2 regions of the Paenibacillus xylanexedens genome follow, and region 2 is predicted to be linked to the other one. Evidence: predicted binding sites of a transcription regulator. Region 2 holds the regulator's gene; the other holds the start of a gene.
The links. Region 2 encodes Rex, which represses fermentation and respiration genes when NADH is low (regulators of the CRP and FNR family bind a similar motif). Its sites were predicted from a motif close to TTGTGAAATATTTCACAA; they were not measured.
Positions count from the first base shown of each region.

Region 1: a site for Rex is predicted at 1,655-1,672, ahead of nadA (quinolinate synthase NadA). Genes of this name have one in related genera too.

Region 1 is NZ_CP018620.1:785,549-789,559, reverse strand. It holds gene nadB (L-aspartate oxidase) at 1-609, opposite strand, end outside; gene nadA (quinolinate synthase NadA) at 645-1,583, opposite strand; gene ftsH (ATP-dependent zinc metalloprotease FtsH) at 1,883-3,928, opposite strand.
Region 2 is NZ_CP018620.1:5,137,509-5,141,519, forward strand. It holds gene BS614_RS22345 (amidohydrolase) at 1-996, opposite strand, end outside; gene BS614_RS22350 (redox-sensing transcriptional repressor Rex) at 983-1,636, opposite strand; gene dinG (ATP-dependent DNA helicase DinG) at 1,855-4,011, opposite strand, start outside.

The DNA of each region.
Region 1 (4,011 bases), 2.7 Mb from region 2:
ACAAAGAACGGTTGCCTGTGCCTTCACGAACACTTGCGATCCGTCATCCTTCTGAACCAGAGCGCCAATGCATTCCCCTCGATCTCGATCCGTAATCAGGTCAACAACAAAATGCTCATCCCAAACTTCAATCCCGAGATGCTCATTCACTTCAACAGCAAGCGCACGTACAATCTCATATCCTGTTGCATCTCCGTTGGCATGCAAAATACGGCGGTGGCTATGCGCACCTTCCTGCGTCAACGCCAACTCGCCGTTCTCCAGATCAAATAAAGTACCCAAACGAATCAGTTCCTTCACTCCGTCCGGCCCCTCATTCACCAATACCTCTACCGCTTCGGAGCGGCATAAGCCCGCTCCTGCTACAAGTGTATCCTGCAAGTGGTAAGCAGGTGAATCATCCTCAGCAATAACCGCAGCGATGCCTCCCTGCGCATATCTGGTGTTACTTTCAAGTAATGACTTCTTCGTGATCATTAATACACGTTGTTGTTCACTTGCCTTAATGGCAGTAAACAAACCAGCAATCCCTGAGCCTATAACCAGTACATCCGTCTCTACCATGGGTAGGGCAGACAGATCAAAATCAACTAAATATTGCGGTATCATGTTATTCACCTGTCTTGGAGCAAGAGTAGCGCATCCTACTTTACCAACAACATGCGCTCTAGCGATTCTCTGGCTTTGTCGGCAACGGCCGGTGGCACGTAGATTTGCGGCTTCATCGTTTCCAGGCATTTCACCAGTTTCTTCAAGTTGTTCACCTTCATGTTGGGACATACGAGGAACTTGGTAGCAAAGTGGAACTGTTTATCCGGACTATCCAGACGAAGCTGATATCCTGTACCATCTTCGGTACCTACGATAAATTCCTTCGCTGATGAATTTTTGCAATACTCCAGAATAGCTGTTGTGCTGCCTACAAAATCACCCATTTCTACAACCTCAGGGCGACACTCTGGATGGACAACAAACTCTGCATTTGGATGCTTGGCTCTCATCTCCACCACATCTTTGACTGTAAGCATATCGTGAGTGTTGCAGTAACCTTCCCAGATAATCATTTTCTTGTCTGTATGCTGCTGCACATAATGTCCCAGGTTTTTATCCGGTACCCAGATAATTTCGTCGGAATCCACCGATTGAATAACCCGGACTGCGTTCGCTGATGTACAACAGATGTCAGTCTCTGCTTTGATCTCAGCCGAGGAATTGATATACGTAACCACCTTGGCATTAGGATGTTGTGCTTTCAATTTGCGTAGTCCATCCACATTCACCATATCTGCCATTGGGCAGCCCGCACGTTCGTCCGGGATAATAACTGTTTTATTTGGCGCAAGAATTTTAGCGCTTTCACCCATAAAATGAACACCACAGAAAACGATCACATCCGCATCTGTCTGTGCTGCCTTCTGGGCTAACAGAAACGAATCTCCACGGAAGTCGGCAACCTCCTGTACTTCGTCACGTTGATAATAATGGGCAAGAATAATAGCATTACGTTCCTTCTTCAACACCATAAGCCGCTCACGCAGCTCGCGGTTCATCTCAGCCTTGCGCTCTAAAGCCAGAGCTTCCACCTGTGATCCTCTCCTTTATCGGGACAGCGTCATGCGCTGTTTCGTGGGCTAACCTAAGTCGTTATCTTCGCTTGAGAAACGAATCACAAGCGGTTTAACAACTAATTTACACAACGTTCACGACTCTGTCAATAAATGAAAAAGGCCCGGAACAGCGCTGTAACCACCTGTTTGCTAACTGGTTCGCCATCTAACTCCCGTTTATCTTTATCTATCCTCTTTTAAAATAATGGATAAAAAAAGAGAGCCTCTAGGGCTCTCTTGATTTCACCTGCTATCATAGCCAGATGTATTGTGCATTAAGACGTTGGCTTAGTTCCGCCATCATCCGGGTTATTGTTATTACCCTTTTCCAGATTCGGAGCTTCGTTTGGAATATCTCCGGCTGGTGGCTCAGGCGTTTCATCTTTACCTTGAATACGAACACGCACATCACCGATGGTGTCGATGATTGGCTCTCCGCCTTCAGTTGGTGTGCCTTCACCATCATTGTCATTCTCTGCTTTTGGAGTCAAAGAACCTGTTTCGATCAATTGCTTGATCTGATCCATTTCCAAAGTCTCAACCTCAAGCAAAGTTTGAGCGATCAGGTGCATCTCTTTTGAATGTTTAACAAGCAAGTCCTTACACTTCTCATAACAGTCATTGATAAAGCGTTGCATTTCCTGATCAATCTCGTAAGCAATGGAATCCGAGTAATTCTGTTCATGACCGATATCCCGACCAAGGAATACCTGTCCTTGTGAACTTCCAAATTGCATAGGTCCCAATTTCTCACTCATACCGTATTCCATAACCATGCTGCGAACAATACCTGTCGCTTGCTGGAAGTCACTGTATGCACCAGTACCAATTTCTCCGATGAACAATTCTTCAGCTACACGACCCCCGAGAAGTCCGGTTACTTTATCCAGCAATTCCTGCTTGGTAACCAGCATACGGTCTTCTTTTGGCAACATGATTACATATCCACCCGCACGTCCGCGCGGAATAATGGTCACTTTATGTACCATATCAGCATGTTCGAGGAAGTATCCGACAATGGTATGACCTGCTTCGTGATAAGCAACGATTCGTTTCTCGCGATCACTGATGACACGGCTTTTCTTCTCCGTACCAACGATGACACGGTCAATCGCTTCGTCAACTTCCTTCATGGAAATATCTTTACGGTTACGACGCGCTGCAAGCAATGCCGCTTCGTTCAAGAGATTCTCCAAATCCGCACCAGAGAAACCTGTTGTACGCTTCGCGATAATATCCATCTTCACATCTTTGGTCAGTGGTTTATTACGGGAATGTACTTTCAGGACAGCTTCACGACCTCTTACATCAGGGCGGTCAACCGTAATTTGACGGTCAAAACGTCCTGGACGCAGCAAGGCAGGGTCCAAAATATCTGCACGGTTCGTTGCGGCAATGATGATAATACCTTCGTTAACTCCGAATCCGTCCATCTCAACGAGCAACTGGTTGAGTGTCTGTTCACGTTCATCGTGACCACCACCGAGACCAGCACCACGCTGACGTCCTACAGCATCAATCTCATCGATAAAGATGATACATGGGGCATTTTTCTTCGCATTTTCAAACAAATCACGAACACGTGATGCACCGACACCGACAAACATTTCCACGAAGTCGGAACCTGAAATAGTGAAGAATGGTACACCCGCTTCACCGGCTACGGCACGAGCGAGCAATGTTTTACCGGTACCTGGAGGCCCTACGAGCAATACGCCCTTAGGAATCCGCGCACCTACTGCTGCGAATTTACGAGGGTCCTTGAGGAAGTCTACAACCTCAACAAGTTCCTGTTTCTCTTCGTCAGCACCCGCAACATCTTCAAATGTAACCCGCTTCTTCTCTTCGTTGTAGAGACGAGCACGGCTTTTACCAAAGTTCATTACTTTACCGCCGCCGCCTTGAGCCTGATTAAACAGGAAGAAGAACAGCAGGAACATAATGATCAAAGGAATAAAGGAAGTCAGCAACGTCAACCAGATGCTGTCACCTTTCATTGGCTCCTGATGATATTGGAAATTGTTAGTTTCACTTGCAGCTACAAGCTCACTAATTGCCTCATCCGTAGGAGGAATATACGTTGAGAAATTTTCTGATTTGGCGCCATCAGGTGCCTTCTTGTATTGACCGGTCACGAGATACGTTTGACCGTTGAATTGAACCGTCAATTCAGAGACATTGTTGGCTTTGATCGCTGCACGCAACTGATCATATCTAGGATTATCGGTGGCTTCGCCGCCATTGCTGACGAACTGGACTATCCCCACCACAACTAAAAAAAGAATCAAATAAAAACCAGAATTCCGGATGAACCGATTCATCCCCTACCTCCTCTCGAGACACTTTAATTATTTTAACATAGCCCGACATGGCTTCTCAACAGAAGCCAAGAACAGCTCAAGGC
Region 2 (4,011 bases):
CGGGTCACCGGATACACCTTTGTGGATCAATGCAGCCAGTCTCATTTCCTCGAACATATCCAGGTTGTTGTTGCTTGCCGGTCCGTCTGTTCCGAGTGACACGGTAACTCCTGCTTTCAGCAACGCAGGTACCCGCGCAACACCGGAAGCGAGTTTCAGGTTACTTCCCGGGTTATGGGATACAGCCACATCATGTCGGGCCAAAATTTCAATCTCTTCGTCATTCAGATGCACCGCATGTGCAACCAGGGATGGACGGGAGAAAAAGCCCAGTTTCTCCAGATGTGCCACAGGACGCAGTCCATAATCAGCCACGTTCTGCTCCACTTCACGAAGCGTTTCCGACATATGTGTATGAAGGGGAAGGTTTAGGTCGTTCGCGACCTGTACAAGCTTCTCTATGTAGTCAGGAGGGCATGTATATGGTGCATGTGGCGAGATTACGGTTGTAATGCGACCATCTGCCTGTCCATTCCACTCACGTGCAAACGCAGCCGACTCCTCCAGCTTCCGCAATTGTTCTTCTTCCGAGCACAGCCCGATTACACCACGTGCCAGTGCTGCTCTAACGCCGGATTGCTCCACAACTTTGGCAACTTGATCCATGTGATCGTACATGTCCAGGAAAGCTGTAGTTCCGCCTTTCAACATTTCAAGCACTGATAGCGAAGTTCCCCAATATACGTCTTCTGAAGTCATTTTCGCTTCCATTGGCCACATTTTTTCCTGCAACCATACTTGCAACGCAAGATCATCTCCGTGCCCTCTGAGCAACGACATTGCTGCATGACCATGCGTATTGATCAGACCCGGCAGGAAGAACAGTCCTTTTCCATCTACTTTGGTACTATTTTTGTCTCCATCCGGCAATGTCTCACCAATATGCACAATCTTGTCATCCTCAACAACCATGTATCCTTGAACCACGTTCCATGTTGTGCCGCCTTCATTAACGGCAAATTTGCCGTTGTGAATTACCCATCTATTTGTTGTCATCTTCCTCGTCGTCCTTTCCAGTCTCCAAGTAATAGGCCAAACTAAGCAGATCCGTTGTAAAGTCAGCATGGTGAATGCGGATATGCGGCGGTGTTTTTAGAATTGTTGGTGCAAAATTAAGGATCGCTTCGATTCCGGATTCAATAAGCTGATCGGCTACATTTTGGGCTTCCGTATCCGGAACCGTGATAATTCCGATGCGAATGTTTTCCGTTTTAACCGCTTCCGTCAATTCATCCATTGGTTTTACCGTCAAACTGTTGATTTGACTACCAATCTTCGGTCCGTATGCATCGAATACAGCAACAATCTTCATGTTGTCTTTCAGATACGCGTTATAGTTGGACAAGGCCTGTCCGAGGTTACCCGCGCCTACCAGAGCCACATTAATTTGCTGATCGATTTTGAGAATGTGACGAATTTTCTCGATCAAATAGGATACATCATACCCGATCCCTTTACGACCAAAATCACCGAAGTAAGCCAGGTCTTTACGAATTTGGGCCGGATTCAGATCCAGCCTCTGTCCAAGCTCTTGAGAAGAAACAGTAGCCACCTCACGCTGATGCAACTCGTTTAAATAGCGCAAGTATACAGGCAGACGTCGTACCACCGCTTCCGAAATTTTATCCGATTTCATTCTTGCTCCCCCTTACCAAGGCCACGATAAAATAATAGATGAAAAGATGAGTATTCTGTATAAACTCAAAGATAAACGTGACATTTTATACAGAATGCTCCTTGTAATTTAGGTTATAAGTTCTTACGTGCAACTGCTTTAATCGGATACGGAAATATCTAATAAAGTTTAACGCCAAACGATAGTGTCATGCAATGATATAACGACCAAAACAACTATTATTCTTGTTCATTAGCTGGTTTTTCCAACCATTCGGTAATTCGTGGAACCATCTGCTCCGTAAGCATATGCTCCATTTTGGGACCAGGTAATGAATATAAAAAGAATTTACCATAATACGCTTCAATCACCCGTGTATCATAAACAATGACAATTCCTCTGTCCTTTGCTGTACGCACCAATCGGCCAAATCCCTGCTTGAAACGAATGACCGCTTGTGGCACGGACAGTTTCATGAACGGATTTTTCTTCTGTTCCTGAAGCAACTCACTCTTGGCTTCCACCAACGGATGATTCGGTGGCTGGAAAGGCAGTCTCACAATAGCGAGACAAGTTAGCGCCTCTCCCGGGATATCTACACCCTCCCAGAAGCTGCTTGTGCCAAGAAGTACCGTAGCTTTGGCATCTTGGAACCTGCGAGTCAATTTGGAACGACTTCCACTATCAACGCCTTGACCAAGCAACGAGATGTCGTTACCAGACAGAGCTTCTTTCAGCGGATCATAGACCTGTCTCAACATCTTGTATGAAGTAAACAGAACCATCATGCGTCCACGCGTGGCAATTGCGGTCTCTGCCAGTGATTGCACCAGCATATTGACAAAGTGCGCATCACCCACACTGCCCTTCACACTTGGGAAATCACGCGGAATCACCAGAAGTGCCTGATCACGATAGTTGAAAGGTGATGGCAACATCGACGTTAATAGCCGATTGTTTTCGGCGGCTTCCTGCAAGCCAAGCTGTTCAATCATGAACTGGAATGACTTATCCACGGAGAGCGTAGCGGATGTAAGAACAACACTTTTCTTTTTGTCAAAAAACAAATCCTTAAGTTGTGCACTCACATCTACAGGTACGGCATACAGCTGGAGAGATTTGCTGCGGAACTGTCCGCTGGCTTCCATCCAGTACACCGTTTTGGCGTCATCCATACGCATGAAGAAACGTAAATTTTCCTTCAATGTGGTCAGATCTTTCAGTAATCCTGTAATATCCGTGATCAGACTATCCGATTGATAATCATCCTGATCTTCTTTCACCTCAAGCAGCAATTTGTCCCCTTTGCGAACCAAATCGCCCAGAGTCACATAGATCTGGTTCTCCAGATCCTGCAACTCCTGCCATTTTGCAGGTTTCTGAGATGCTTTCAGACGCAGTGAAAATTGCCCCGTCTCTCCCGGTGAAGCATCACTTCGTTCAGGCAACAGACCAAACAAAGCATCGCTCATACGATCCCACAGCTCCTTAACTTCAAGAGCGAGCGGGAACATCTGATCCACCATGGAGCCCCATTGCACCGAATTTTCATGCCCGGATAACTGCGAACGAAGCATAGGCAGCTGTCCATTACGACTGTCTTTAAACAGGCGGGTCAGTGTATGAACCAACGTGAAATATTTCATATGCATTCCAAGATGTTTACCAGCGACATCCTCCAGATGATGGGCCTCATCGATCACAAGACTCTCATAGGCTGGCAGCAGCTGATGCGCAGCTTTCACATCCGTAAACAATTTGGAGTGATTGGTGATTACGATATCAGACAACCCAGCCTCATGTTTGGCACGATGGTAGAAACATTTGCGGAACCATGGACATGATCTTCCCAGACAAGACTCAGATTCGCTCTGTACCGTCTCCCAGAAGTCCCCTCCGCGTCCGCTAAGGTTAAGTTCCTCATCATCTCCGGTTTCGGTCTGCGTAAGCCAGACAATCATCTGAGCAGCTGTGAAATAATCCTCTTTGGGTGTGGCGAATTCACGTTTATTGATTTTGTGTTCAAATTTGCGCAGGCACAGGTAATGTCCACGTCCTTTGAAAACAGCAGCCTTAAACGGGAACGGAACCACTTGGGTCAGCATCGGAATGTCCCGCTCTCTCAATTGCTCCTGCAGATTGATCGTATGCGTGCTGACCATAACTTTCTGTTCTTGCTTTACACTTTCGTAAATAGCAGGCAACAGATACCCTAGAGATTTACCGGTACCCGTTCCAGCTTCGATCAAGAGATGTTTCTCTTCATCCAGGGCTTGCCTTACACTGCTGAACATCTGAGTCTGCGCTTCACGCTCTTCGTAATGATCCAGTGTATCCTTCAGGTTCTCCCGAACCTGGTCCATAAACTGTTCGAAGCTTACACCATCGAGGGGGTT